2 regions of the Dictyobacter sp. Z7_2 genome follow, and region 1 is predicted to be linked to the other one. Evidence: riboswitches for the same ligand, from Rfam matches in the RefSeq annotation. Region 1 holds a riboswitch; the other holds the start of a gene.
The links. A riboswitch is a leader RNA that binds a small molecule or an ion and turns the genes downstream of it on or off. The one in region 1 is predicted to bind thiamine pyrophosphate.

Region 1 (15,962 bases):
ATAAAGCGCAGCTCCGTTCGGTGCTGCTTAGTGGGAGCGCAAATGATCCCATCCTCCCGCCTGCAATGGCGAGATGGTTCCATTTTGTATAAGCGTGAGTCCTGATCCTTCTTTGACCTTTCCAATAATTGTGGCTTTGACTCCTGTCGCAGCGATCAAATCCTCTATAAGAGTTGGCGCACGATCGGCTGGCGCTGTGAAAAGTAGTTCATAATCTTCACCTCCAAAGAGTGCAAGCTGAAGTGGGTCATGTTTGGTTAACTGCGCAATAGCAATTACTGCGGGATGGATTGGCAATGTTTCAGCCTCAATATACATACTGACGTTACTGGCTTCACTGATGTGTAAGAGATCTCCAACAAGTCCGTCACTTACATCAATGCCTGTAATCACGTTGTGGCTGGCAAGCCACTGACCAGCGTCTATGCGCGGTGTTGGTGTGTGTTGTGCTTGTATGGCCAGCGCTTGATGTTCTGGGGCAATCTGTGAGGCAAGTTTTTTGTCCTCTAATAAAAGTAATCCTGCCGCGGCTGAGCCTACATTGCCCGTGACGATAATGGCATCACCTATTTGCGCATGGTTGCGTTGGAGAATCTGGTTACGGTTGCCCGTTCCAAGGAGAGTGATGTCGATGATGAGTCGTTCGGCGTTACGTGCGATGTTGCCTCCAACAATAGCGACGCTAAATTTGGCAGCTTCTTCTCGTAATCCTGCATAAAGACCATCAAGGATGGCTGTGTCAAGTGTGGGTGGTAGTAGTAGCGATACTAAGGCGAAGCGCGGTCGGGCTCCCATCGCTGCTATATCGCTCAAGTTTACTGCTAGCACGCGACGCCCAAGGTCATGAGGATCTATGTTAGATAGGCGGAAGTGCGTATCTTCTACTTGCGCATCGCAGGTGGCGACGAGAATTTCTTCTCCGTCTATGTCGAGAACGGCGGCATCGTCTCCAACTCCTAGCATGACATGCGGCGATTGAGGTAAACTAGCGGTGAGACGAGCGATGAGTCCAAATTCACCAAGATCCTTGATCACTGTCATGATATTCCCCTCTCAATAGCTCGACGTAGTTGAGACGCGGCAGCAGTAATATCCTCGGCGTGGACAATCGCTGTAATCACTGCTATCCCATTTGCGCCAGCTTGCATGACTTCTGTGGCATTCTGTGCGGTAATGCCACCAATGGCTACAAGCGGTATGTGATGGTGAACTGCTAAAGTGGTTAAAAAATTAATGCCCGTGGCAGGCGCGGTATCAGATTTCGCTAGCGAGGGGAAAATTGGACTGACACCCAGGTAGTCGGCTCCGGCTGCAACCGCGGCTTCAGCCTCTATAAGATTAGAAATAGAGACACCAAGAATACGATCAGTGCCCAGGATATACCGCGCCATTGCAGCGGGCATGTCTTCCTGACCAACATGGGCACCATCAGCATCTATAGCCAATGCTACGTCTACACGATCATTCACAATGAGTAATACGCCTCGCTCTCTGGTTAAGCTTCGCAGCTCTAGGCCTTCCTCGATGAGGACGCTGGTGCTGGCTGTCTTATTGCGCAATTGGATGACCGTTGCTCCGCCATCTATAGCGGCTTTCACTATCGTTGCGTTGTCACGACCTCGGGACCATTGATGATCTGTTAATACGTGAAGACGAAGTTGTGGTAATAAGCCGTGTGACATCAGGACATACTCACTTTCTGAGCATCCTCAAATCCTTCTGCTTCGAGATTAGCTACAGCGTCAAGGAGATGAGAGCGAAAAGTACCGGGACCGCTTGCCAACAATGCGGCTCTCTCTCCTGCTAATCCCATTGTTACGAGTGCCGTTGTGGTTGCAAGCCAGGCGTCTGGCTCAACTGCTATGAACGCTGCTATTAATGATGTTGCCATGCAGCCACTGCCAGTAATAGCCGCCAGTAGAGGATGTCCATTCTCTACTTGAGCTAGACGTTGACCATCGCTAATTACATCTCGAGCGCCAGTAATTGCAGTAACGCAACCAAATTCATTCGCTGCACGATTGGCTACCAGTTCGCGATCGGCCGAAAGTGAAACAGAGTCGACTCCGCGTGTCTCCGCTGCGACTCCGATTAATGTTCCAATCTCAGAAGCATTACCACGCAGTACAGTGATATGGAGCTCTCGTAGCAGACGCAATGAGCTTTTGGTTCGTAGGCTTGTGGCTCCAGCCCCAACTGGATCAAGTATGATGGGGATGCCACGCTCATTCGCTCGTCTTCCTGCAAGCAGCATAGATGCGATTTGCTCAGGCGTGAGGGTGCCGATATTAAGAACGAGGGCAGATGCTAAGGTAGTCATCTCTTCAACCTCCTCACGCGCATGAGCCATGACAGGAGAGGCTCCAATGGCTAGTGTGATGTTTGCTGTATCGTTCATGACGACCTGGTTCGTAATGTGATGTATCAGTGGCCGCTGTGCGCGAATTCGATCTATTAATGATGGTGATGTAGCATTGTGGTTCATAGTTAATTACCTTCTCTCTCTTTTTGTTCCTTCTGAATGCTCCAGAAATGTTCTACTGGTCCGTGCCCATGCCCCAAGCCTGGGGCATGGCGGATTGCTTCTGTGATGTAGATTTTTGCGTTTGCAATAGCTTCTCCAACAGGTACCTTTTTTGCCATGAATGCGGTTATCGCTGCTGAAAAGGTGCAGCCTGTCCCGTGCGTGTGAAGCGTATGGATGCGTTCTGCATGTAATTCGGTAAAATGATTTCCATCGAAATATAGGTCGATGGCATCGCCCTTATAATGACCACCTTTCACGACAACATGTCGCGGCCCTAAGCTGTGGATGGTTATTGCGGCCTGACGCATCTCGTCCAGTGTCTTAACTGATTGCCCCGTTAGCACCTCAGCTTCAGCAAGATTGGGGGTGATGACTTCTGCTAATGGTAGGAGTAATGTGGAGAGCGTTTCAATGGCCTCAGGGGCCAGTAAGTGATCCCCTCCTTTGGCTACCATAACAGGATCAACAATGAGACGCAAATTCCATTTTGAGACACAATCTACCACAGCCTTGATAGTGGCTGCGTTAGACAGCATACCTGTCTTAGCAATATTCGTGCCAATGTCTTCAAGTACAGCGTCAATCTGTGCGATTACCATTGCTGGTGGTAGTTCATGAATTACACTCACACCCTGGGTGTTTTGGGCTGTAACTGCTGTGAGCGCTGAAAGACCGTATACTCCTAACGCGGCAAATGTTTTTAAATCTGCCTGGATACCTGCTCCACCGCCGGAGTCCGAGCCTGCAATGGTTAATGCTTTGGGTCGGTCTATAGCGTTTGGTGGGTTGATTGATGAAAATGTCATATGGGCCATTCCTCCAGACGCCAGGCCATATCCCAGAATAACCATTCGTAACGCGTACTTGTTAGAAAAATTTCGTGTAAGCGTGCTTCTTCCTGTGGGGCAATAGCATTGGTATACAAATCAAGTTGCTGGCGTATCCCTATGCCGACAGCGTCAAAATCGGGCGATGCGTAAGTGGCTAGCCAGTCTGCATAGGGATGATCTGGAGTCGGTAATGTATCCCCCACCAGTAGATGACCGATCTCTGCATAGATCCAGGCACAGGGGAGGATGGCCGTAAGAAGTTCTGATAATGTTCCTGTGGCTGCTATGTGTAAGAGATGACGTGTATATGCATAGTTTGTAGGAGCCATGGGGGTATGAAGCATTTCATGTGGTGTGAGTCCAAATTGCTGACCATAACGGCGATGTAAGTCCTCTTCAACGAGGAGAGTATTCAGGAGGAGTTTGCCGAATTGTTCCATTTCTTCATGTGTATGGGCTTTTGTCGCGGCGTAACCGAAGGTTTTTGTCAGGGCATCTAGAAAAAGAGCGTCCTGACGAATGTAAAATTCAAAATTAGCAGGAGCAAGAGAGCCATTACCAAGTGCGATGACAAAGGGATGATGAAATTGTCGTTCCCAGAGTGATGCAACACTTGTGTGTAGACGCTCGCTAAGACTTTGCTGGGTGATGCTGGATGTGTTTTTTGGAAGAGTTTCCAATGTCGTTTGACCTCAAGTTTGCAAACGCATAGGAGAATGTAAGCACAGGGGTAAGGTGAGGACATGCTATTTTAAATAGCAATAATCGGCGCATTCCCTTCGCTGGCATTACCCAGATCAGGTTAAAAAGGGTGTCCCACACATTCCGGTGGTGCTCTCAGCTCGGCTGTACCGAGCTCCCCTAGCAGGCGATAAATCATTCTATATTTAGAAGTATATCACAGTCTGAAGGGATTATGTCGTCATCGCTTTGTAAGAGTTATAGTGATGGAGGCATGGGAAGGGTGAATGAGAAACAGCATCCTTCACCGATGACGCCGGAGCTTTCAACCCATATCTTGCCTCCCATCGCTTCTACGAGTTCTTTACAGATTGCAAGGCCCAAGCCAGTTCCACGTACTGGACCACCTAGATCACGTTGTAGGCGTACAAAGCGCTCGAAGACTAAAGCAATTTCTTCTGGTGGGATACCTGGACCGGTGTCTTGTACTGAGATACATGCCTGGCTGGGAGACGAGGCTGTTTGTTCCGCTTTAATAAGTATCGACGAAGTCTCTAATCGATATTTTAAGGCGTTTGTTAAGAGGTTGAGCAGAATCTGGCGCGTGTGTTGAGGGTCAGCGATAATCATGAGGGTGTCTGGAACCTCTACACGAAGCGTGGTCGTTTGCAATTGCTTTGGCTCAATAAGTGCGATGACGTCTTGGACTATCTGAGAAATCAGAACCTTTTCTGTTTTGGGTAATTGCTCTCCTGTGCTGATGCCGACGTAATCCAGGGTATTGTTGACGATCATTTGGAGGTCATAGCATGCGTGTAATGCATAGTTGAGACTCTCCTTTCTGGTGGCGCTATCAAGTTGATCATCGAAATTCTGCAATAGCTCGATATGTCCTAGCGCTGATTGCACAGGAGTGCAAAGTTCATGGCTGATGTTAACGATAAAGCGATCCTTTAACTGATTTAAATGCTGTTGCTGTTTATAAGCGCTATTTATGCTTTGTCTCTCTTTAATCGCTTGCATCATTTCTATGCGCGAGTATTCTGACATTTCAAGCAAGTAACGCAGATAACAGATAAAGAAGCTTTCTATCATTAAGGCGATTGTGCCAGTAACCAGTCCCATAATGAGAGGAGAAGGCCAGAGAAAGCCGTTGCTGTGAATAGTAATAGTGATGGCCATGGAGAGAGCTGTGAGGATGATGCAGATAAATGCTCCACGTTGTTTGAAGAGCCATGCGGCGAGCGCTACGGAGATAGCAAGGAGTGGGCCATTAAATTGAGAAAAAATATAAGGAATGAAGCATCCCACAGAACTGATAGCAACAATGGTAAAACGTACATTGAAGGATAGTCTGAGTAGCCCAATCAGGACAGTATTAAGAATACGCATGGCTTTTCTTTGTTCTCCGATAACAATGCGTTGAGATTTGTTTTTTGGGGGTGTATCGTATATGTGGCTTATTTGACGTACTCCTTATTAATCGCTAGAGTATTTGCAAAGAAATACTGGTATGTTACAAATGTGTACGCTCTACTAGACTTTGCAAGAGACATTGCAGAATGTATCACTAACCTGTATTAAGCGAGACCAGACGGTTTTCAGTTAAGTCTGAAGGAGACTGAATCATTCAATATAAATCTATAGGAATTATATCTATTATACTATATCTTTTAATTAATTCCTCATGAAGATATTAGAATGGAGAAGAGACGGAATAGTTTTCGCGCCATCCAATATCTTATAGCCAAAAAGAGAAGAGAACAGGCTCGATATAATCTTTGAGAATGCTTTTTATATCGATGAATATAAATGTATGTGGTAAGATCGTGACCAGTTCATGTTATTATTTGAGTATTCGAGGAGAATATGGCGATTAAATTCTGTCTATTTAAACATGAGTAAGGTGTAAAGCATGACGTCAAAAGTCTTGATTACTGATTATGCGTGGCCTTCGCTTGATATTGAGCGAGCTATTTTGCAGCGTGTGGATGCCGAGATTATTGAGGCGCATAGTGGCGAGGAGTCTGAGCTGATCCAGCTTGCTCCAGGGTGCGATGCTATTTTGACGAATTGGAAAAAAGTCACGCCCGCTGTCCTGGATGCAGCTCCGCGTTGTCGAATCGTGAGTCGCTACGGTATTGGGGTGGATAATATTGCTGTGGAGCATGCGACACAGCTTGGTATTCTCGTTACTAATGTTCCTGATTTTTGTCTGGATGAGGCTTCTGATCATGCAATGGCACTTTTACTTGCTTGCTCCAGACAGATTGTAACGTATGCGACTGCTACACGGCAAGGCATCTGGCAGGTGAATACCGGTGGCTCAATACGGCGTTTATATGGGCAGACATTGGGGATTATTGGGCATGGCAATATCGCACAAACGCTTGTGCCGAAAGCTTTGGGATTTGGATTGAAAGTGGTTGTGTATACGCCTCGTTTATCTGCTGAGGACCTGGCTGCTTTTGGCACAAATTGTGTTGCTACGAATGATCTAGATGAGCTTTTGTCATTATCTGATTATGTATCAATTCATGTGCCTCTTACCATAGAAACACGCGGGATGATCGACACTCGTGCTTTGCGCTTGTTGAAGCCAACTGCCTATGTGATTAATACCTCACGAGGAGCGGTTATCGATGAAGTTGCGCTTTATCAGGCTCTTAAAGAAGGTTGGTTTGCAGGGGCTGCGCTGGATGTGCTGGTCCAAGAACCACCACTGCAAGATTATCCGTTGCTCTCCTTGCCGAATGTTATCGTGACTCCGCATGCTGCCTTCTATTCGGAAGATGCAGTGATCGATGTTCAACAAAAAGCTGCTGAACATGTTGCCAGCGCCTTACGAAAAGAGACTCCTACTAATGTGTTGAATGCGCAAGTTTCGCAATTTCCTACGTATCGTTTGCGGGTCTAGGAAGTTGAGATAATTATATTTCTAGATAAGGTTAGTAGGAGCAATGAGGTTGGGATTTGTGAGCGGCTGTAACAGAAATGAGAGTTTCTCCAAGCCGCTCACAAAGGAATGGTTACTTTGTTGGTGTATTTAGATGAATTAATGAGAAGATGCCTGATTAATTGGCATTTACCCCTTTACTTCGTTGAATGGTACCCATGCCTGCCGATGGTTGTAGTTGATTTCATACCAGCGTGTGAATGTGCCATCGGTTTCTTGTATTTGTGTGGTATAGGCGGAGACAAAGATGGCGTTACTTGGAGCTTCACCAAGTTGATACGCTGTATAACCAACACTCAGTGTGGCTGGACGTCCGTATATAGGAACGGTGCTACTAGTAGATGGGAAGGTAATGACTTTCCCATTTCCTATATACTCTAGAGCATCTCCAGGTGGGACTGCTAGCCATGCTTGTTTCGCGTGCGCATAATGATTATTTGGATAGGTGGCATCAGGTTGATCCTCTTCCCCATACCAGATTTGGTACATGGTATCACCTGTGCCGGCTGCATCTTTACGCTTTGCAGTATATGCATAGGTGGTAAGTGACTCGACGTTGGTCGTCTCGTCAGTGATGTCGGAGGCATCACCCGAGTGAGGTACGAGTCCAGAAGCTGTACTGGGATCGGTATACACTGAGAAAAAGTTGAAATTTTTCGCCGTTTCGGTACCGTTTGAGCCCAGGGGCTTTTGACCAGTTTTGGGAATAATTGTTACAAATTTCTGAGATGTATTTGGTAGGGGATAGGGAATACCTTGCTGGTGTATTAAGTTAAGGTAGTATGGCCAGAGCCAGTATGGTCCGGGATCGACATGATTTGGAGCAACGCTGAGAAGCGAGGCTGGTATCGTTCCATGGGATACAATGTGATCATGGTTGAGTGGAATATTGTATTGTTTTATCAGGAATGCAACAAGTTTCGCAGAGGCGAGATATTGGAGCGCGTTGTACCATTGATAACCTGTAGCATCGTATCCTGCGTGCTCGATATTGATAGAGTGTTGATTGTACCAGTAGTTTCCTGCGGCATAGGCAAGATCTTTGTTGTGTAGAACTTCGTAGACGGTTCCATCAGTGTCTACAATGTAGTGGCTGCTGACTGCGCTACTGGGATCTTGGAACGTACTTAAGGCCGAGAGAGCACTCCCTTCAACATCGTGAATCACGATCTGGTCGATTGATAAATCGGTTGGCCGATTGGCTGATTCATAGTTGCAAGGTTGATCGCTGGCTACGATATTACAGTCATGTGTTGTGGGATCTAGAATGCAATTGATTGCCGGACTATAATCAGCATCGCCAGTAGTACAACCGCTGGGAACAGAAGTGGTCACGGTACTTGTATGAAAGGTTTTCGTATTGGGTGTAATGGTTTGCGGCGATAATTGTATTGTTTGTCCCTGATCGGTTTTGGCACTAAAACCTGTATTGATGAGGTGAAAGACTGCATCTGCATACATATGTGCAGTTGCAGGTACGGTTGCATTGCTATAAGCCGCTACTGCCCCATACCAATCGGATAGAGTGGTGGGCAACGTTGGTGAGAGCGTTAAGGCATCGGTACGCAAGATCCAGGCACCAGCAAGAATATTGGTTGCCAGATCTTTTTCGATGAGGTTAGCATTGACATTCAGCAATTTAGCGGCTTGATCAAGCGTGTCAATATTTTTTCGTACAAAGTTATGGGTACAGGCTTTACCTGAAGAGGCTTCGAGCGCCTGGCAACCATTTGTTGTGGTTGTGTGAATAAGATTCATGCAGCCATAGCCACCGCTAATATTTGCGATACCTTGATGCATGCTCATTTGTCCCTCTGTTTGACAGATGGCTTTTAGAACCTCTGATGGGACACTTGTTTGCTGTGCGGCATGGGTGAAATATTGTTCCACTGTGTCTGTTGGTTGTGTAGCAGCCATGCTGGAAGTTTGATACAAGCTCATCATTAAGAGTAAAAGAAGATTAACAGCGAGAAATACTAGAAAAAACGGCCATTTTTTCTTGGCCTTCAATCTATGCATCATGCACTCTTTCTTTTTATTAATATGCCGGCATTTCATTATACTAATGTGGATGTTACAGGATTTTTATCACAAGAAGGAGATCAGTGCAATAATATAGATGGATTTTAATACTATTGTCTGCAAGTAGTATGAAATTTTTAGCTAATTGATTAGATAAGGTCATCTATGAGGAGTCTTTTAGCAGGATCTGATGGGATTGAGAATTTGGCTGCTAACCTTAACAAATTACATTACTATCCACTCACTACTTACCGTTTCCCTGTAAGGAACTGTTCCAACCTGGCAGAGGAAATGATAGGAGTTATATTGTTTCTTTCTTGTCTCCTAAAAGAATGGAATGATATGATAGCAGTATAACGTTTATTTGAGGAGATAACATAGGGGAGTCCACCTGTTTTTTGAGGCTACTGCTAGTAAAGTGGAATGGCGAAGCGTAAGTATGGTTAATCATAAACAAACAGAAGGTAACATTGCGACATTGTTGAAGGCTTTGTCTTTTGCAACGGGCATAGGATTCGGCGGTCATATCGAGCATGGTGTGAAAAGTGCTTATCTGGGGTTGCAGATTGCTGATGCACTGATGTTGGAAGAGGAAGAGAGGGAGGCTATTTTCTATGGGTGTCTCCTTAAAGATGTAGCATGCACTGCTTGTGCAGCTGGTATGGCAGCCTTCTTTCCTGATGATGAGAAGCTTTCTTTGTCACAGGTTATTTTAGTTGATCCATCAAGTTTCAATGATATGGTTAGTTGGTTGTCAAAGTACGTCCCATTAGATGCGCAATTTCCTGTTCGAGTTACGAAGCTTCTATCTTTTATGGTGCAATGCAGACCCATTATTAAGGAAGCAATGCGTAGCCATTGTGAAGTGGCAGAGCTCTTTGCGCGTCGACTTGGTTTTTCAACCTTAGTTCAGCAGGCACTTCGTTTGCAATGGGAACGTTGGGATGGTAGAAGTATGGCCTATGGTCTTAAGGGATCTGCTGTGCCTATCACCGCACGCATTCTACATATTTCACAGGTTATTGAGCTGGTATATCATTTTAGTGGAAAATTTGCACCAGGGGCAATTCTGCAAGAAAAGCGCGAGAAGCGATTTGATCCAGATATTGTCGATGCATTCTTGGCGTTGGCACAGCAAGAAGGGTTTTGGGAGACGTTTGATCAACAGACGCCTGAGGACATTATGGCTATCAGGCCGTCTACTCAGACCGAGGAGCTATGGGAGAATCAGATTGAGGATGTGTGTGAAGCACTGGCGGACTTTGTTGACCTCAAAGCTCGTAAGACCTGGCATCACTCACAGATAGTCGCTAAAATTGCTGTAGGAATCGGCGATCAACTTGGGTTGCAGAAGAGTGAGCTGATTAGATTGCGCTGTGCTGCTCTTGTGCATGATGTGGGTATGGTTGCCATTCCGATAGGAATTGTGATCAAGGATGAAGCACGCCGATCAAGAAGTGACTGGGAGACATATCGCCTTCATCCTTATTATACACAACATATTTTAGAACAGGTCGTGCCTCTTCATGATCTGGCTCAAGCGGCGGCATCTCATCATGAATGGATCAATGGCCAAGGGTATCATCGGCAACTTTATGGGAAGCAGATTCCTTTACATGGTCGTATCTTAGCTGTCGCAAATACCTATGCTGAGTATATTCAGCAGCAGGGAACGCTGGAAAATCCAGCCGAAGCCTTGTCTAAGATGCGTTCAATGATAGAAGTCCAATTGGATAGATCGTGCTACGAAGCTCTGGTAACCTCTTTGATGTGCAATGAAACCCCCGGTCGCAAACGTAAGCGCTCTGTGTCACGTAATGTTGGTGCTCTAACTGAGCGGGAGAGTGAGGTACTGTCTCTCTTAGCTCAAGGGAAAAGTACTCCTCAAATTGGACATACTCTTCATATTAGTCGAAAAACGGTTGAGCATCACCTGGCACATATCTACAATAAAATTGGTGTAACTTGCCGTACTGCAGCAGTTGTCTATGCTGTTCAGCAAAATTTAATTTGATAATCATAACTATATAGAGCTATTACGGCGATAAGCGTAAGCATCGATTTCTCTGTAAGAAGTCTTGCATTCTTAGGTATTCATTTTTGTTATGGATAATATTAAAATCATTCATTTGTATTATGAATGATTTTGGGTTATGATTAGAGTGAAGCTAAACAGGTTGCAAAGCCAATCTATAGGATTTTGAAAAGTTGAATACTATTGCGACAATACAAACTCACAAATCAATAAATGTAAATTAGCATGAAAATATGCTTTGAGTTGATGGCGTCAGGTCATCAGTACTTCCGGAGGAGTGGATGAAAAAAAGCTACAGCATGAAGAATAATACACCTACATATGATATAGCAGACGCAAGACTTACAATAGTTATTAGCCGAGTTTTACAAGCAGGGGTGATATTAAGTTCGATAGTTATTGGATCAGGGGTGGTGCTCTCTTTTTTGCATCCAGACTCTCAACAAATGAATACGCAACTTCCATTTACCATTGCTCACATTATTGTAGGCTTGCTCGTACTACAACCTCAAGCAATAATCTTGCTAGGCTTAGTTATACTTATCTCTACTCCAGTGATACGCGTGGCAATTTCTATTATTGCTTTTGCGGTTGAACATGATCACACATTTGTGGCTATCTCCAGTATTGTCTTGTTGATTTTGCTCGTGAGTTTTATGCTCGGTAAAGGAGGTGCTTGATGCACCTTACCGCACTGGAGCTTGTTTTACTTTTTTGCAGTTCGGTGGTGGCTGGGGTTATCGGTTCATTAGTTGGGCTGGGTGGTGGTGTTTTGATCGTTCCTCTTCTTACGTTGGTTTTCAAATTACCCATATATGATGCGATTGGCGCAAGTATTGTTGCAGTCATTGCAACCTCGAGTGGGGCTGCCGTTGCTTATGTTCGCGATCATCTCTCGAATATACGGATTGGGATGTTTTTGGAAATTGCTACAACAATAGGGGCTATTAGTGGAGCGTTTCTGGCTGGATGGATAGCTCCATCATTTCTCTTTATCATCTTTGGAGCTATATTGCTGATCTCTGTGGTTCCAATGGTCTTTAAGCTAGGCGAAGAGTTGCCTCTGGAAGTGCATAATGATTATCTGGCAGCAAGCCTTCATCTAGAAAGTGCGTATCCAGATGCAAAGTTGGGAAAAATGGTCTCGTATCAGATGACGCGAACTCCTTATGGCTTTGTAATGATGTATGTGGCCGGGTTGATTTCTGGTTTGCTGGGTATCGGAAGTGGTACTTTTAAAGTACTTGCTATGGATACAATTATGCGCTTGCCTATGAAGGTGTCGACGACAACCAGTAATTTTATGATTGGAGTAACTGCGGCAGCCAGTGCCGGTATATATCTGTCGCGGGGAGATATCTTGCCTTTTGTCGCAGCCCCTGTCGCACTAGGAGTATTGCTTGGAGCTCTTTTGGGCGCACGCTTGCTTACACGTATGAGCAACAAGATGTTGCGTTTGATTTTTATACCGATTATGGCTCTGATCTCAATACAAATGATGTTGAGAGGGTTCGGTGTTGGCATTTAACAGGAGGGCATGGCATAATAATTACGTGTGATTGTAAATAGCTTATTTGTAAGCAGCCATGAAGGAATTGAGCCAATGGAGATACCGTCAATGCTTGAAGAACTTGTGTCAAAGATGACAATTGCAGAAAAAGTATCAATGTTATCTGGTTCTGATATGTGGCATACAGAGCCGATTGAACGTTTAGGTATACCGGCATTGAAGATGTCCGATGGACCCAATGGGGCTCGTGGCGATAGTTTTACAAATGGAAAGCCTGCTGCCTGTTTCCCCGCCGGTGTTTCTCTGGCGTCAAGCTGGAATATAGATCTAGTAGAACGTGTTGGTAAAGCTCTTGGTCAGGAAGCTCAAACAAAGAGTGCAAGTGTCTTGCTTGGACCAACTTCAAATATTCATCGCTCACCACTCAATGGACGCAATTTCGAAAGTTTTTCTGAAGATCCTTATTTGTCTGCGCGTATGGCAGTGGCTTATATTAATGGTGTTCAGAGCCAGGGAGTTGGAACGTCGATCAAGCATTTCGTCTGTAACGATTCCGAGTTTGAACGCGATACGATCAGTTCAGATGTGAGTGAACGTGCCCTACGCGAAATATATTTACCAGCATTTAAAGCCGGTATCACTGAGGCGAAAAGCTGGACTATTATGGCTGCCTATAATCAGGTGAATGGGAAGCATGCGAGCGAGAATGCTTATCTGCTGACCGATATTTTGCGCCACGAGTGGGGTTTTGATGGTGTAGTAGTCTCTGACTGGTTCAATTGCGTCAAAAGCACAAGTCCTTCGGTAAATGCGGGCTTAGATCTGGAAATGCCGGGGCCGGGAATCTGGCGCGGCCCCAAATTGCTTGAGGCTGTCAATAATGGCGAAGTAAGTGAAGAGACTCTTAATGTAATCGTTCTTCGTCTGCTTCATCTTATTCAGAAGGCTGGCCTCTTTGAACATCCTCAGGAAAGTGAAGAATTGGCTATTGATCGCCCTGAACATAGAGCATTGATCCGTGAGGCAGGCGCTGAAGGTATCGTTTTGCTGAAGAATGAAAATGATATTTTGCCGCTCCAGCGTGAGAAACTTCAGTCGATTGCTGTTATTGGTCCAAATGCCAAAGTAGCGCGTATAATGGCTGGTGGTAGCGCCCAGGTGACTGCACATTACCGAATCTCACCGTTTGAAGGTATTGTGAATGCAGTCGGCGATCACGTCAAAGTAGCATTCGAACAAGGTTGTACAAATTTTAAGCGGCTTCCATTGGTGGATATCCCTCAACTTGAAGTTGCTCAGGGCTATTCCGACCCGGGTTTTATTGTCACGTATTACAATAGTAGCGATTTTTCAGGAGAAGTTGTTGGTACAGAGTTTACTACATCTTCAGAGATGCAGTGGTTCACGTTAACTACAGAACAATTTTCGGCCCGGCTCGATGCCTGGTATACCGCTGCTGAGACAGATATCCATACTTTTAGCTTGATAAGTGCTGGCCTCTCTCGTCTTTTGATCGATGGAAAAGAAATTATCAATAACTGGGATCAGCAAGTTCATGGCGATTCTTACTTTGGTTTTGGTAGCTCAGAAGTAATCAAAACAGTCAAGCTTGAAGCCGGTCGTACATACCACCTGAGCGTTGAGTATAGTCAAGCAGGTCCTAATATTTTACGAGCTGTACGTTTGGGCCATCTTTTGCCTCAGAATCAGCAGGCGATAGAGCAGGCGGTGGAACTGGCGGCTACGAGCGATGTGGTGGTGCTCTGTGTTGGGCTGAATGAGGAGTGGGAGAGTGAAGGCTTTGATCGTCCTGATATTGATCTGGCTGGCAAGCAAGTTGAGCTAATTAAGCGCATTTCCGCTGCGAATCCTCGTACAATAATTGTGTTGAATACTGGTTCACCGATTGCGATGCCCTGGCTTGAATGCGTTCCCGCTGTCCTGCAAGCCTGGTTTCCAGGTCAGGAGTGCGGTAATGCGATTGCCGATGTGCTCTTTGGAGATGTGACGCCTTCTGGTAAGCTGTCTGAGACCTTTCCGGTGCGTGTAGAGGATAATCCCGCCTTTATTAATTATCCTGGTGAGAATGGCCGGGTGAACTATGGGGAAGGTATCTTCGTTGGCTATCGTTATTATGAAAAGAAGAAGGTTGCACCTCTCTTTCCCTTTGGTTTTGGCCTGTCTTATACTACGTTTGCTTATAATGATCTGCATCTAAGCGCTCAGGAAATTACATCAGATGAGACATTACAGGCTGATATTACTATCAATAATAGCGGTAAACTTGCTGGTAAAGAGGTCGTGCAATGTTATGTGCGTGATCTGCAATCAAAGTTGGTACGCCCTGTAAAAGAGCTGAAGGCATTTGCTAAGGTGGCTCTGGAGTCAGGAGAGAGCAAAGTTATTACGTTTATGCTCGATTATCAGTCCTGGGGCTATTTCGATGACCTTAAACATAGTTGGGTGGCTGAACCTGGAGAATTTGAGGTGCTTGTCGGTTCCTCATCACAAGATATTCATGCTCGCGCCACTTTTCGTCTTACTACAGAACGCTATTGGCTGTAGTGTGAATTGATAAATGTAGAAGCTTCTGTTGAAAAGGTAGAAACTTGAAAAGGAAGAGTTGGAGTCTCAAGCACTTCTAAACTTTTGTCGCATGCATAAAAGTTTAGAAGTACCTGGTATCTATTATATAACGAAGTTTGCAGTGGTTTTCGCACGTACTTCGTCGATTGATGATTCTGGCATGATTTCGCGCAGCCTGAGTTGTCCTTCAAAAAATGCGAAAACGGCTAATTCGGTAATGATGATATCGACAGCACCTAGAGCAGTGAGGGGTAGGGTGCACTCTGGAACTATTTTAGCCTTGCCGTTATTTTCAGTGTGTGTCATGGTAACGATCAGCTTACGTGCTCCAGTTGCCAGGTCCATGGCGCCGCCAACTCCAAGAAGAGGCTTGCCGGGTACTGCCCAGTTGGCGAGGTTGGCTTTTTCGTCCACCTGTAAGCCACCCATAATTGCAACGTCAATGTGTCCACCACGGATCATTGCAAATGAATCAGCGCTGTCAAAATAGCTGGTTCCTGGTACTGCTGTAACCGGGATTTTTCCAGCATTGACAGGATAATCCATGGCGCCGCCGGCTTTAGGGGCTGGACCGATACCAAGCATGCCATTTTCAGTATGGAGAATAATACCATCGTCTGGCGTCATCAGATCGGCTACCAGCGTTGGGATACCAATTCCCAGATTGACGACATCTCCCCGTTTAAGCTCTGCGAGTGCGTATCGTGCCATATTGATCCGGACCTGATCGATACGTTTGCTATTATCACCAATAGACGAAGATGATCCCAGATCCTCAAATGTCGTATGTGCTTGAACTAGATAATCTATATAGA
Region 2 (15,962 bases), on a different contig from region 1:
AAGCGTTTAAGCAGATCAGGGCTGCTTTTGATCTCTTTGGAGCTGGTGACCAGGGTCGGTGTGTAGTAGTCCGGGATGCCAAAGTCGATGATGGGGAACGTTTTTAGTTTGATGCCTTCGTCTTGACCCTGGATACCTTCAGCTCCATCAAAGATCCAGGCAAAATCGATGCTGTGATTCTTCAAGGCCTGTAAGGTATCGATGTTCAAGGTGACGCTCTTAAAAGTGCCTTTGCCGCCAGCTTTCTGGATAATTTGGCTGACAACCGCGCTTTCATACGGTGCTCCGAAAGCTCCATAGGTCTTACCATCCAGGTCACGTGGAGTTTTAATACCGGAGTCCGCCAGCACCGCCAGCGATGATGTGTTGTGCTGCAAGATAGCTGCGATTGAGACGACAGGCTGGCCAGCAGCGGCGTCGGCCACGATCGATTCTGTCGAGCTGATACCGACATCGGCTTTGCCCGAGTTGACCAGGACGTCAGGAGTGACGTTCGAAGAGTACGGGAGGATCTTCAAATCGATCCCTTCCTGGGCATACCACTTTTTGTACTGTGCCACATACAAGCCCGTATGATTGGTATTGGGAGTCCAATCCAGGGCCAGCGTCACGGTCGTGAGCGGCTTGTTGGACGTTGCCTGTGACGCTGTATTGGCCGCGCTTCCGCGCTGCTGCACGAGATAGATACCAGCGATGATTAAAATGATGAGAACAGGAATCCCCAGCGTTAAAAAGATACGAGCACGGGATTTCATAATGTTTGCCTCCATAAATAAATGGTGAGATTACTTCTGCACTCTGCGTCGATACCACGGTAAAGCGATACTCTCAAGCAGAGAAACCAGTCCGAAGAGCAACAGGCTCAAGATGGCGGTAACAACAATAGCCGCAAAAACAAGCACAATCGCATCCGAACGCGATGCCAGCTCCATATAGATGCCGAGTCCTTGCTGCGCCGCCACGTACTCGCCAACGATGGCTCCAGTGACACTGTAGGTAGCAGCAATACGCAGGCCGGAGAAGAAGGAGGGCATTGCTCCAGGTAAGCGTACCAGCCAGAGCGTCTGCCAGCGCGTTGCCTTCATGCTATGCAACAGCTTCATCAGATCGCCATCGGTACTTGCCAGACCATCGGCACAGGCCACGGCGATAGGAAAGAAGCAATACAGCGTGACAACGATCACTTTGGGTGCCAGATCGAAGCCAAACCAGATCACCAGCAGAGGAGCCAGCGCCACCATAGGAATTGTCTGCGAGATGATCAGGAGTGGATAAAATGCACGTCTCAGCCACAGTGAGAGATCGATCAGGACGGCCAGGAGCAATCCAAGGATAGTTGCCACAGCCAGTCCCAACACGGTCTCTAGCGTCGTCTGTAGCGTGTGTACAGAGAGTACATTCCAATTGTCGATCAACGCCCGTACGATAGAAACAGGAGTAGGCAATAAGTTACTGGCAACCAGTTGCGTCTTCACGACAAGTTCCCAGAGCACAAAAAGCGTCACGGCCAGCACAAAGGCCGGTCCAAAACCTGCAATCCGTTTGAGCGTCATAGCGACTGCTCCTCAATGAGCAGCGAGAGCAACTCTTGCTCCAGCTGGATCGCTCGTGCCGTGGCGAGATCCTCCTGCTTCCTGGGGCGCGGCAGGTCGACGTCGATGACGCGTACAATCGAGGCTGGACGAGCACTCATGACATAGATACGATCAGAGAGTAGAATAGCCTCGCGCACATCGTGGGTGATAAATAGAACGCTGGAATGGAAACTCTGCCAGACGTCGAGGAGCCAGATCTGCAACTTGATACGCGTCAAAGCGTCAAGAGCGCCGAAAGGCTCATCCAGGAGAAGAAATGAAGAGTTAAATAAGACCGTGCGCAGCAAGGCGATGCGCTGGCGCATCCCTCCCGATAAGGCCGATGGATAGCTCTCCGCAAATTCGAGCAAGCCAAAACGCTTTAATAAATCATGAGCCTGTCTTTGTCCCTCCTTGCGCGGAACGTGCCGGATATCCAAACCCAGCAGCACATTCTCCTCCACCGTACGCCAGGGCAACAGCAGAGGCTGCTGCGGCATATAGCCAACTTTTCCGGCTCGCTCGCCGGCTTGATCGCCATCGATGACCAATACTCCAGCCGTCGGCGACTCCACACCAGCGATAATATTGAAAAGCGTGCTCTTACCACAGCCGCTTGGTCCAATGATAGAGACAAACTCTCCCGGAGCAATCGTCAGATCAATGGACGCCAGCGCTTCAACCTGACGCTTCCCCTCCTGATATATTTTCGTAACACCCATCACGGATAATTTTGCCAGCGCAGAACTATCCACGTGAACAGCATCCATCAGACACCTCGTAAGATCTTCAATATCCCTGGACAGCTAGCCACGCCACGACTGCCTGCCAGGAAATAGTCTCTCTTATCCATATCGACGATAGGCATAGAAAAAGCCGCTACCCTTGGAGGGTAGCGGCCACGACCTGCCAATCACGCACAACCTGCCTGTTCATAGTTCTGGCACAGACAAACGGTGATGAGATAGATACGTGCTACTTCCCTCCGCTGGTATCATCCAGATCAGGTTCATAGGGTCAGGGACGCTTACATACGTCCACTTCTCAGTCTTCAGACTCCCCTAGCAGCAATTTGATGCTTTATTCGATAATATTGTTCCCTCAAGTATATCCCATGGGATGTGTTTTGGAAAGAGAGAAAGTCGAGCGAAGCGATGACGTAGCGTCGCACGCTCGCGTGCGATGTCCCACTCGACGTACGATCAGGCTCCCTAGCGTGGCTCGCCAAGATGCTGCTGTCTCATACGTGTTACAGGGACATCGCACGCGAGCGTGCGACGCTACGTTGGTGAGCGGGTGAATACAAAAGCACGGATCTAAAGCCAGGGAATCTTGAGCATATTGAGCACGCGACGTACCAGGCCAGAATTCATTTCCTCCATCTTGAGCAGGCGAGCGGCGACCAGGAATGCTGCCGAGCCAAAACCCAATTCGATCAGCAGTTTAATCAGAGCCTGGAAAATGCCACCAATCTCCAGACGTGGCATGCTGGTAGTATCGATGATACGGTCAAGGATGAGGCGCATTAAGAATAAGACGATGCCCATCGCTCCCGATGCCATGAAGGCACGTCCAAAGAAGCGCAGGAACGGCTGTAAGTCAAATCCTTCGAGGCGTTGATACAGCAGAATAAACAGGGCCAGAGCCTCAAGCGTGGCCGCGATGGATGTGGAGAGAGCCAAAGCTCCCATGCCCCATTGGACGCCGAAAACTGCCAGGTTGATAAGAATCAAGCTCAGAGCAATTTTGATAATAAACTGGATCACGCTGATGATGACAGGCGTCTTACTATCCTGCAAGGCGTAGAAGGAACGCGTGAGGATCTCGATGGCTGCTTGAGCTGGTACACCGATGGCAAAAAAGAGCAGGACCACTGAGGAGTATTGTGTCGCGATGTAATCAAAATTTCCATGTTCTAGCAACGCCTGCGCGATGGGAAACGATAGGACGGCGAGTCCGACACTGGAAGGAATTATCAAAAAGAGGATGCCGCGTAGCGTCTCCATGATGATGGTACGCACACGCTCAAGCCGTCCTTTGGCGACGTAGCTGGCGATAGTCGGGAAGGCTGCCGTGGAGACCGATGAACCGAAGAGGGTGATCGGCATGACCATGATGGAGAAAGCTTGCATGTATGAGTTCAGTACATTGGCGACGAGAAAGGAGAGGAGATAGCGATCCACCGCTGTGCTGAACGAGAGCATCATGGCATTAATCACACGCGGAATCATCTGGCGAACGATCTTATGCACACCCGGATGCTTCCAGTCAAAAACAAAACTATACTGCATGTCGACCTTGAAGAGGCCGGGGATTTGTACTCCTACCTGTAAGATGGCACCAAGCACAACACCCCAGGTGGCTGCATACACGGCGACATTAGAGGGTGAGCTTGACTGAGAAGCATGAAAGGTCAGAAAGAAGCCGATGATCAGACCGAAAATCAAGCCCACATTATACAGTACAGTTCCAAGAGCAGTGCGCGTAAAATCCTGCTTTGTATTTAAGATCGCACCAACGATCACGCCCGATCCGAGCACAACCGCCTGGATGAGCATAATACGCGTCAGAGTCACAATCAGCGCAACCTCGTTGGGTTTACTGTAGAGCGGTACCAGGACAGGAGCAAGAAAGATCATGACAATCGCCAGCACAATCATAATTGCGCTGGAGAGATTCAAGGTGCTACTCGCCACATGCCAGGCCGTCTTATCATCCTTATTTTTCTCTGAGTACATCGTAAAGACAGGAATAAAGGCAGAGCCCAGTGCTCCTCCAGAGATCACCGTGTAGATCAGATTGGGGATAAGATACGCCTGTAAATAAGCTTCTCCTGATGCGGAGCGACCGAAAATATAGGTAAAAAGAAACGTCTGAACCAGTCCCAGGATGCTACTGAGCATAAAAGCGCCGCTAATTAAAGTGGAGACACGTCCCATCCTGACGCGCTGGATCGATGCGGTATCCTGAGCAGGTGCGGCTGAGCGTTGTAACCTGCCGTTGGGTAGCAGTGCTCCTGATTTCGTACGGCTGCTGGCAGATGACCAATCCGCCGGTGCCACCGTGGACGCTCTCACGGGAGTAATCGCAGGACCTCCAGGTGACTCAAACGGTGGCCTGGGAGGCAGCGTGTGCTTGCCGTCTGGCAAGCCCGGCATGGAGACGCTCCCAACCGCTTGCCCACCCTGACGACGTAAACGCTCCTGGCGCAGCTGCTGCAAGCGCTCCTGACGTATGCGTGGCAAGGATTGAGAGGGCTGTGCGATATTCATCGCGTTGTGCTGTAGTCCCTGAGTGTAGCCAAGTGAACCACCCATGTTCATCGTGAGATCAGGATTATATGCGGCTGGCGGCAAGCCCGCACCCGATTGCTCAAATGGTGCCCCCGCTGGTCGAGCGGGATAATTTGCATATGGACCAGGATGTGGCGGCCCGAGCGGGGGCGACACCTTTGGCTGTTGTTGATCATATGACCAGCCTTGATATGGTGGCTGCTGAGGCTTTGGCCCCTGCGGTAATTGCTGTTCGTCGTTTTTCACTGATATTCCTTTATATGCTGCGTCCACTATGATTGATACAGCGCATTTAATCCCTTTTCGTTGGCTTTTTTACTTCCGCACAAGTATATTCGGAGAAATTATTATTTCATCAAAAGTATATTAACAAAAAACGACCAGTTCATCAAAAATGGACCAAATAACAAGGATTTTTTTCCTATCCTACAAGCGTCTTCATACTGACAAGCAAAGATGATCAATGGCATATTTTTAAATAAAAACGCAAAAAGAGAGGCTCGTCGCAATTAAGCAACGAGCCTCCCTTCTGTATGACGATCTTAAACGTGGATGCTTATGCCTGCACCCTCTCTTGAGACTGAACAACGATCTTGCCCTCGTCCATGCTCAGGATTGCCTGTTGTCCGCTGGCAACAGCACCATCGAGGATGGCATCTGCCAGCGCGTCGTCGATGTGGGTCTGGATAGCTCGGCGCAATGGACGAGCTCCATACTCTTCGTCGAAGCCGACCTCCAATAAGAAGTCGCGCACTTCGTCACTGACAACCAGTTCGATCCTCTGCTCCTGCAAGCGCGTGCGCACTTGAGCAACCATCAGATCAACGATGCGATACAGTTCCTCTCGGCCCAGGCTGTGGAAGACCACAATCTGATCGATCCGGTTGATGAACTCCGGTCGGAACGCCCGCTTCAATCCCTCCATGGCTTTGGAGCGCATGATCTCGAACTGCTCGCTGCGAGCATCGTCACCCTTTTTCGTGGTGAAGCCTATGTTAACAGCTCGCTTGAGATCAGAGCTTCCAGCGTTACTGGTCATGATCACAATCGTGTTCTTAAAGTCTACCGTGCGACCCTGTCCATCGGTCAAGCGTCCATCATCCATGATCTGCAACAGTGAGTTGAAGACTTCGGGATGAGCTTTCTCAACCTCGTCCAGTAGGATAACGCTGTATGGTCGACGACGTACCTGCTCGGTGAGCTGTCCGCCATCATCATGGCCAACGTATCCGGGAGGGCTACCAAACAGACGCGAGACGGTATGTGGCTCCATGTACTCCGACATATCCAGTCGGATCATGTGATCCTCGCCCCCGAAGAGTTCGGCGGCGATCGCCTTCGCCAGTTCGGTCTTACCGACACCGGTTGGTCCTAAGAACAGGAACGATCCAATTGGGCGATTAGGATCTTTCAATCCAGCTCGCGAACGGCGGATAGAGCGCGCCACGGCGCTGATCGCTTCGTCCTGGCCAACAACTCTGGCGCGCAGATCCGTTTCGAGGCTCTGGAGACTTGTGCGCTCGCTATCCAGCATCTGGCTTACGGGAACACCGGTCCACATCTCCACAACTTTGGCAATCTGCTCTGGAGTTACCAGCAGGGAGACCATCTGATCGCTCTGGCTACGCGCTCGCTCTAACTTCTGCAGAGTGACCAGCTCTTGCTGACGAAGTTTGGCAGCTTGCTCATAATCTTCAGCTTCTGCGGCAGCTTCTTTCTGCTGTTGCAGATCGGCCAGCTCTTTCTCCAGAGTAGAGGGACTAATCAGACCCCTCTCGGAGGCATCGAGCATCAAAGCGGAACCAGCCTCGTCCATCACGTCGATGGCTTTGTCTGGCAAGAAGCGATCGTTGATGTAACGATTCGACAACTTGACGGCGGCTTCGATCGCCTCGTCCGTGATACTGACTCCATGATGCAACTCATAATTGTGTCGCAGCAATTTCAGCATCTCGATGGCTTCCTCTTCGGATGGCTCATCGACCTTCACAGGCTGGAAACGACGCTCTAAAGCAGCATCTTTCTCGATATGTTTACGATACTCATCCAGCGTGGTTGCGCCGATACAGCGTAACTCGCCACGAGCCAGAGCAGGTTTAATCATATCAGCAGCACCCACCGAGCCTTCAGAGGCACCGGCACCCACCACAGTATGCAGCTCATCGATAAACAGGATAATCTCAGGAGCGTTACGTAGTTCTTCCAGAATGGATTTGATACGCTGCTCGAATTGTCCTCGGAATGAGGCGCCGGCAATCATGCTACCCATGTTTAGCGATACGACACGCTTGCCACGCAAGGTCGCAGGAACCTCGTTAGACACGATTTTGCGAGCCAATCCTTCAACGATAGCAGTCTTACCAACACCGGGCTCCCCGATTAAGACTGGATTGTTCTTCTGGCGACGTCCCAGGATGGTGATCATGCGACGAAGCTCACGCTCACGTCCCGCAGCGGGATCGAGTTTGCCCTCGGCCGCGTCTGAGGTCAGATCGCGTCCATATTGATCAAGCGTCGGAGTCTTACTCTGCTTGGTCTGCTTCTCAGCCGTCGCAGTGTTTACTCCACCTGCACGAGACGCTGAACCTAAGGTATTATTGTTATTTGATGTAAAGCCAAAAGGAGATGGAGCACCGGGTACTTCTGAATCACCGAAGCCGCCCATCTGGTTCATCGTGTCCATTACTTCTTCGACACAGGATTGGCACAGGAAATGGGATTCACGGCGTCCGTTTACCATTGCCTCTACGCGAACTTGAGCCGGGTTCTTCTGACAGCGTTCACACTTCATGTATTTTTATGCTCCTCATTCTTTATGTCCATTGGAAACCATCCAGTGATGATCTCCGCGTGATGATCCATAAAGCATTGCAACGGTGGCGAGTCCTGGGGATTTGCTTTTTTAGCACTCGCGTCATCTTATTGCTTACTTACCTAATAAAACGATGCCGAGACGATTTTTATTCCCTATCTGGCAGTCTTTCTAAAAGATTGCCAAACTGCTATATTTCTTCACGAAATAGCTCGCTACCTACAATGTTTGTTTGCTACGATACGGATTGTACTGGTTAAAACACCATCCACTCTTCCAATATTCCCGGAACTGGCACTCGTTTCATTTTACTGCTAATTCTCGTTTGTGAACAGGGGTAGCGCACGATGTTTTCCATATTTGGCATTCTCCATAGAGGATTGCCAGTTGTGATTGATAACGAACAAGTCACAAATATTATTCCAGGCCGTACAGCCAAGAGAAATTGTAGCAAATACGCGGAGACAAACGTATAATAGGAAATATAGCGACCTTATAAAGAGGTGAAGTAGATCTCTTCGTAGCTATTTATTTTTCACACTTTCTGATCTATTAGGAAGGATAATACAGTGAGCACACGCGATCTGGGAAAACATTTTGTGGAACTTCATGAGCAAGGTATGCTTGCTATCACAGGAGAAGGCGTCCGACAGACGCTCACGCCACAAGAGGCATTGGATCTTCTCAATTGGCTCGATCGCCAGCGGAGTCATATAGAAAAGAATGCGCAGGCTCCTGTTGAGAATTATGTTCCCGAAGTCCTACTCGAAGAGACGGCCGCACCCGATACCGATACCGACGAACGAGAAATGCCTGAAGATGAACCGTAAGTAGTAAAGTCTGCGCTATCATCCGTATGCAACCGCCGCACATAAAGGAGCTCTCTGGACGCGTATTCCAGAGAGCTCCTTTACTGATGACAATCTTTTGTGCCTTACTCCGTTGCGGGAACGTCTGACAGACCCGGATAGGAGGAGAGGCCCTGTTTGGGACCCAGATTCTCCTCTGGCACCGTCAAGCGCTGCTCCTTACGCTCTAAGGCCAGGAGAATCAGATCTATCACGCTGTTCAAATCAAGGACACCAGTATTGATAGTAAGATCATAGATCTGTGCATCATCGGGATCGCGATGATATTGCTCTTTAATGTCGCGGCGGCGACTCTGATCTTTTTGCTCAATACGAGCCTGCGCACCAGCTTTATCCAGGTTCTCGCGCTGCATCACATAGGCAATGCGTTGTTCAAGCGGAGCGACAATATGCACACGCAAGACGTCACGACGTGAAGCCAACAGGATCTGCGCCCCTCGGCCAACAATCACCACATTTCCAATCTCCGTAGCCGCCAGCAACTCCTGTCGTAGAGCCTCATGATACTGCCTGGCACCGATCACCACTGGAGTCTCTGTCTCAGGCATAATGATCGGCGCGTAGACAGGACCACTAAATTGCATCGCATCCAGGATACGCTGTACAAAACTATCGGCATGCTCATCGCGAGCCGCCGCTGCATCCTCCGAGATGCCCAACTTTTGCGCCACACTGCTCACCACCTGCCGATCAAACAGATGCCAACCTAATTTTGTCGCCAGCAAGCGAGCGATCTCACCACCACCACTCCCATAATCTCTCGCGACAGTGACTACTTGTATTGACATAATGTTGCCTCCAACACAATCTATCTTCATCACACGCGCAATTGCCGTTGTGTACTTCTTTAACGTATCACCCCAAGCCTTCGGACGAGAAAGAGTGTCGGAACCAATATCCTATACGTACATATGAGATAAGCCTGAGAGCCATCTTAGCGCGCCTGCGAGAGTGGGATGGAGAATTGATCAAACAGGGCGGCAGGAGCGCTCCAGGACTCGTGTGAACGAGGAACCGTATAGTATTCACCCTGGATGGCGTCAGGCGTAACTGTCATCTTGAGATAGCCATGGCGGGTATCGCTAAAGGCTTGCAGGCTGACATCGGGACGATCTGGCAACTGGTAGGGAAATTGGATGGGCGTGGTGGGATTTCTAATCGTGGCCAGCATCAAGTGAAGATTCCAATATCCACCCGATCCTGCAACCAGATAGGGAATTGTCGTTCCTTTATACTCGCGCGTAAAGCGTTGATAATTATGCACGTGTGCGGTAAGGACAAGATGAGGGATACGTCCAGTGGCATCCATGGCGGAGTCGAGGATGCCTTCCATGTACTTACTCCCAGAATGATGACTGTCTGCTGAGTAGATAGGATGATGCATGGCAACGATCAGTGCTTTGTCTTTAGGGGCCTGTTTCAATTCATTGTGGAACCAGGCAATCTGCGTAGCGTCAAGCGAACCGCCTTCAGGGACGTTTGTGTAGAGCCCAATAAAGGTGGCGTATGGCGTGTTAAGAGACCAGTAGACATTGGGAAGCGTCATGGTATCGCGTGGTGCGTCTCCGGACGCGGTGGCAATTTGAGGCTCTTTGGTACAAAAGTTGGCGACAAACGCCTGCAGCGAGGGCACAGATTGATCGATCAGGTCTCCATCATGGTTGCCCGGAATGGCAAAGATGGGAGCTGAGTAATGCGCATTAGGTTCGTAAAACTGGGGATAATATTGGCTTTCTTCACCATAATAATAAACGACGTCGCCCAGATGATAGAAAAAAGCTGGTCGGTCAGCAAGATTGGGAGCCGCAAGATCATGCTCCATATGCGACACGACCAATTGTTGATCCGCCGGATTCTTCACACCGCCGGTGTCGCCGATCGTATGGAAAACCATCTTTTTAGCTGCCAGGATACTCTGCATAGTTGATGCCGGTAGGATGTTTTCCAGCTCCACATGATAGGGAGCAGCACCCGTGGGCGCAGGCAATGGTCGAAATGGCTGGGTAGCAACGCTACTGTGGAGGCGATTGATTTCGCTCCCCTGTGGATCTGGACGCTCAACACCGAAACGCCGACTGGCTGCATGATCACTGAAATTTTCGCTCATAGCAAAATCTCTCCATCTCTTATACCTGGAACCTGGGTATTATTTACATACACTATAATAGAATAATAGCACTACATTTTACGTCTTACTGGTGCTGTAACGTATTATACCAGAAAAGTTACGTTGAAAGTGCAGCGTGTCGACCGATCACAAAATAAGCGGCCATCTTTTCAGCCCGCAAGGGCAGCATCGGGCCGAAAAATCATGCTGATAGGGAGGCTGATATAGACACCATTACCACAAAATTGCAACTTAATAGCCCAAAACTCACAGTCATGGCGATTCTACAAGCATACAAACAGTGGTATATGGTATAATTCGTAAAGTGTTTGTCACATTCGAAGCCAGCGCTATCGACCTTTTCAAAAAATGAGCGTCGTGACGATCATTCTTGTTGCGTATATTCCCTGCGCGAGCAGTGGTAACATATTGAGATGCCCGAAGGTTTTCCAATTTATAGACTGAGGTAGAGAATGGGAATAGCAAAGCAATTTATTCTGTTATCATAATCGATAGTACTTTGAGATGCATACTGCCTCTACTTATAGGACAGGCACACTTGTTGGCAGCATACTCCAGAATTTCCCCGACTACTCTCGTTCATTTATCTGATCTCGATAGCGGTAAAAGCCGCCATTTGGATCGCACCTTTAAGTTTTTCTCAGTGTCGGTCGTCTATCATACATACCAGCAGCTGAGCGTGTCCACCCAGATTATCTGGCTTGAATGTCGCATGCCCGTGTATTTATTTGAGTAGTAATTATTCTATAATGGAGATTCCTATGGTGACTATGCTAAAAGAACAAGATACAGACAGATACCAGGCAACGCTTCCGTTTGGCATGGATACCTTGCCAATAGCTTCAGAGTACGATGTAATTGACGATATTCATGGTCAGGCTACAGATAGCGAGACGTTTGTGGAAGAGGACGAGGAGGAGGACGAGGATATCGAAGATATAGAGGCTGGCGATACAAATAAGGAGCATGAGATCCTGATCGCGGGCACGAGCGACGTCGATGATTCGGTCGCGATGTACTTGCGCGAGATCGGTCGCGCTCCTTTGCTGACTGCAGCAGAAGAGGTTCGTCTGGCACAAGCTATCGAGCGAGGTAAGCTTGAGGTAGAGCGTGCCCGCTACTTAAATATTCAGCCCGATCGTCACATTATGGACAAATCAGATGAGGCGCATCGCCATCTGATTGAGGCAAATTTGCGACTGGTCGTCAGTGTGGCCAAGAAATATACCGGCCGTGGATTATCCCTCCAGGATTTAATTCAAGAGGGCAATACTGGCTTGATCGGGGCCGTCGATAAGTTCGATTATACCAAGGGCTATAAGTTCAGTACCTATGCCACGTGGTGGATTCGGCAGGCAGTGAGCCGCTCAATCGCCAATCAGGCACGGACGATACGCCTCCCTGTCCATCTGGCAGAAACGATCAATCGCATGGGCCGTGTCAGCCGCAGCCTGGTACAGGAGCTGGGACGCGAGCCAACGCCGCAAGAGATCGCAGTAAAGATGGGTATCTCGACCGAGAAGGTGCTGGAGATTATCCATGTCAACCAGAGGCCCGTCAGTCTGGAGACTCCAGTCGGCGAGGACAGCGATAAGAATCTGGGCGACTACGTCGAAGATGAGACCACAACCACACCAACAGAAGGCGCAGATCGCCAGTTGCTCAAAGAGCAGATCAATAAGGTGTTGGATAATCTATCCGAGCGTGAGCGCAAAATTATTCAGATTCGTTTTGGGTTCGTTGATGGTCAGAGCCATTCTCTCGAAGAGGTGGGCAAGACCTTTAATGTCACACGTGAGCGCATTCGACAAATCGAGGCGAAGGCACTACGCAAGCTTCGTCAGTTGAGCTATACACATCATTTGCAAGATTATCTCGATTAACCAAAGTAGCGTCGTACGCTTGCGTACGATGTCCCAGTAGCTCGTATGAGCCAGCAGGATCTCGGCGCACCACGCTGGCCTGCCTGATCGTACGTCAAGTGGGACATCGTACGCAAGCGTACGACGCTATTTTTTATTTTTTTTGCGTATGCCTTTGAATCACGCGCTCATTGGAGGCCAGCACTTTCTGCTGCTCATCTTCGTCGGCCACAACCTGATAGCCGCCAAAGAGATAGGGCTGGATGAAAAAGTCCTGGGCGAGCAGATGATGAATGCCATAGTGCGGATGGCGATGATGAATATCGCATAAGACCATGATATTCGCTTCCGAATCGATGAATTCTTCCAGGGTCTGGTGATCTTTCACCTGCGCAAAGGCAATATGGATTTTTTTAGGGTCGCAAGCATTCAAGAGGCTACGCTCGACTGGATAATGATGCGTTTCCATGGCCTGGGCTTTAAAGGGATTTTCCCTGGGATTATCTAGAGTTGACTTACGTACTCCACAGATGGCACAGGGTGAGTCCAATTTATTGACGAGATGATTATGCGTCCTGACGTAGAGAGGCGTGTCTTCGCGTGGCGGATGAGGTGGTGTCATCTCAATCTCAGCAACGCCAAAGACTGTGGCATGCACGTGAGTCAGCGTCTCGGTGGTCCCAACCTCTTTCCCATTGACGCTTTCAACCTTCTTCACCTTGATATCTTCGGTAATGCTTTTGCGAGCCGCATGCGTTGCCGTGGCCTTATGCGTGTCGACACGCACCTCTTTGACGATATCTTCATGGACATGATGCGTCTCTTTACCACCATGTCCCGACTTCTGCACTTTATCAACATCAATCTGTTCGTAGATGCGCGACTTCGCATGATGCGCCGCCTTCGGCGTCATTTGAAGGTGACTGAGGCCCGGTACAGCTTTGAGGAGTTTATTAAAACGTAATGGCTCAAACATGCATATGCTCCCTGTGCAAGTGTCAATAGAAACATAACAGAACTTCTATTATCCATCAAGCATAAAGAACAATGCGCACTTTGTCAACAGAAACGTCAGCGGGTCTGCAAGAGATTATTTATATCATCGACTTGCTGGGTGATCCAATGATGCAGATTATTCTGTTCTACTTCTTGACGGGCACGCTGCGCTAATTTCTTGCGCTCCTCTATGGGCAGCGTCAGGGCATTATAGAGCGCATCAGCCGTCTCTACGCGGTCGGCCGGTGAGATGGAGATGGAGGCATCGCCAAGTTGCTGAAAGGCACCACTGGTACGCGAGAGTACGATCACGCCATCATTTGTGTTCACAGCTGCACCCTCTTTCGCCACCAGATTCATGCCGTCGATGAGTGAATTGACAAGAAGGGCACTGTAAAATTGGAGGGCTGCCAGCGCCATCACGCGATCATTTTGCACAAAGGCGCGGATAGGCAACCAATCATCACGCTGATACTTCTGATTGATATCCTCAATTACTTTCATCATCTCTTCGTGATAGCGACGATACATGGGCAACGATTGACGTGAGGGGATCAAAAAAGCAATAAAGTTTACCTGCCCTTGTAGTTCTGGATGCTGTTCCAGGAGCGTCTCAAAAGCCAGAAAACCCTGGACGATATTTTTTGTCGGTTCCACGCGATCTACGCGCATAATGGTATATTTATTCAGCAGGGGTTTGATCTTCTCACTGGCTCGCTTGCCAGCCGTCGAGGCAATCTGACGGCGTTCGTCGTCAACGGAGATGGAGATGGGATAATCGCGAATAAAGGTAGTGTGTCCATGCCAGGAGACCGATCCTTGCTCGCGGTCGATATCGACATCCTCAAGCAGACTCTGTACACCTTCGAAGAAATTTCTGGCATCCGAGCGTGTCTGGAATCCCAGAATATCATTGCCGAGCAGACCCTCATGTATAGCTCTGGTGATATCGGTGGGCAGCGAGGAGGCCCAATAGCGGCTCTCAGGCCAGGGGATATGGATGAATTGCTGGATGGTAATGTCTGGATTGCGTTCGCGAATCATCCTTGAAACTAAATAAAAATGATAATCGTGCAACATCACCAGAGCTTTGCCAGATCCCTGTTCTATCTCCAGATTGATGGCATCCGCAATCGCCTGGTTCACCCTGGTGTAGCCATTCTCCCAGGCGTCCAGCATCTTCTCTGAAGTAAAGGCATCTTCAGCCTGTTCCAACATATAATGTTGCGTAAACCAGAGTACGCGATTACTCATCATATCGTAATGTTTGTGATATGCGGACTTCGAGACTGCTACATAGCGTAGGCGGACACGAATATCAGGTATAGGAGATGAAAGCACTCCATCTTCAGCCTCTTTGAGCGCCTCACGATCACCATCGGTCATTGCCAAAGCCACCCAGGTCGCGTTCATATGACGCACAGTCCCGGTCAGTGCCGTGACCACTCCTCCCGAACCTCGACGCGATTTCAGCTTTCCGTCTTTCCGTTTATCGTACTCAACAGGACCTCGATTCGTCGCAATGATCAGACGATCTGCACTTATCGCAACCGTATCGCTCTCTGGAAGCACGCGCGGCTTTGTGGTTATAGTCATATACCTAATTATTCTCTTTCACGGCAGCTAGACTCATGTATTTATGATACACGTTCCACACAAACGAACAAGTTTCATCAGAGAGGAATGCGTACATATAATCATCGTCAGCAAAACAACATACGTCAAAAACAAAAGCCACAGCAACATCGATTGGCAATTCGTTTCAACCAATCCGGTATGATAACCGTTGGACTTCAAAAATAGTCAGGGTGAGATATAATAAAATTCTTTGTAAGATATGTCCCAGGCGTAGCGGATAAAAAGCCTCGAAAGCACAGCTTGAGAAGAATCTCAGTGCAGTTCGATGTTGATAAAGGGCAAAGTACTTCGCTGCGGTAGATGTAAAAGGAGCGTAGCTTTTGGCTTTAGATCAAGTAGTTCTCTTTATATTACTGCTACTCATAGCAACTGTGCTCTTGGCAACAACGGCTGCTCGTCTAAGCATACCATATCCTGTACTATTGGTGCTAGGAGGAGGTATTCTAGGCTTCATCCCAGGCTTACCCAGCATCGAGTTAAAGCCTGACCTGATCCTGGTATTATTCCTGCCACCACTCATCTATTCATCGGCATGGAGGACTTCCTGGCGTAATTTCCGTCAGGAGATAAACCTCATCTTAATCCTGGCGATTGGACTCGTGCTGGTAACGATGATAGTCGTGGCCATTCTGGTCCATACCTGTATCCCCGGCATCCCATGGCCGGTTGCCTTTGTCCTCGGTGCGGTGGTCTCCCCCACAGATACCGTTGCCGCTGGCGCCATTATTGGCAAACAAGGACTTGTTAACCGCATCGCCTCCCTTATCGAGGGAGAAAGCCTGGTCAACGA

Region 2: it holds a riboswitch for thiamine pyrophosphate, as region 1 does, so the genes downstream of both, AC27N8_RS07675 (ABC transporter ATP-binding protein) here and tenA (thiaminase II) in region 1, are expected to answer to the same signal.

Annotation. Positions count from the first base shown of each region.
Region 1 is NZ_BAAJPE010000002.1:53,693-69,654, reverse strand. It holds gene thiL (thiamine-phosphate kinase) at 28-1,041, opposite strand; gene thiE (thiamine phosphate synthase) at 1,038-1,682, opposite strand; gene thiM (hydroxyethylthiazole kinase) at 1,682-2,485, opposite strand; gene thiD (bifunctional hydroxymethylpyrimidine kinase/phosphomethylpyrimidine kinase) at 2,488-3,333, opposite strand; gene tenA (thiaminase II) at 3,330-4,037, opposite strand; TPP riboswitch at 4,114-4,230, opposite strand; gene AC27N8_RS13920 (sensor histidine kinase) at 4,297-5,430, opposite strand; gene AC27N8_RS13915 (C-terminal binding protein) at 5,954-6,955, shown strand; gene AC27N8_RS13910 (N-acetylmuramoyl-L-alanine amidase) at 7,124-8,794, opposite strand; gene AC27N8_RS13905 (HD domain-containing phosphohydrolase) at 9,456-11,030, shown strand; gene AC27N8_RS13900 (DUF1634 domain-containing protein) at 11,333-11,731, shown strand; gene AC27N8_RS13895 (sulfite exporter TauE/SafE family protein) at 11,731-12,579, shown strand; gene AC27N8_RS13890 (beta-glucosidase) at 12,655-15,126, shown strand; gene AC27N8_RS13885 (3-oxoacid CoA-transferase) at 15,250-15,962, opposite strand, start outside.
Region 2 is NZ_BAAJPE010000001.1:1,942,932-1,958,893, forward strand. It holds gene AC27N8_RS07665 (ABC transporter substrate-binding protein) at 1-755, opposite strand, end outside; gene AC27N8_RS07670 (ABC transporter permease) at 786-1,553, opposite strand; gene AC27N8_RS07675 (ABC transporter ATP-binding protein) at 1,550-2,344, opposite strand; TPP riboswitch at 2,538-2,647, opposite strand; gene murJ (murein biosynthesis integral membrane protein MurJ) at 2,891-5,113, opposite strand; gene AC27N8_RS07685 (ATP-dependent Clp protease ATP-binding subunit) at 5,424-7,658, opposite strand; gene AC27N8_RS07690 (hypothetical protein) at 8,249-8,509, shown strand; gene AC27N8_RS07695 (cytidylate kinase-like family protein) at 8,614-9,336, opposite strand; gene AC27N8_RS07700 (metallophosphoesterase family protein) at 9,483-10,655, opposite strand; gene rpoD (RNA polymerase sigma factor RpoD) at 11,438-12,559, shown strand; gene AC27N8_RS07710 (hypothetical protein) at 12,693-13,514, opposite strand; gene AC27N8_RS07715 (alpha,alpha-trehalose-phosphate synthase (UDP-forming)) at 13,610-15,130, opposite strand; gene AC27N8_RS07720 (Na+/H+ antiporter) at 15,493-15,962, shown strand, end outside.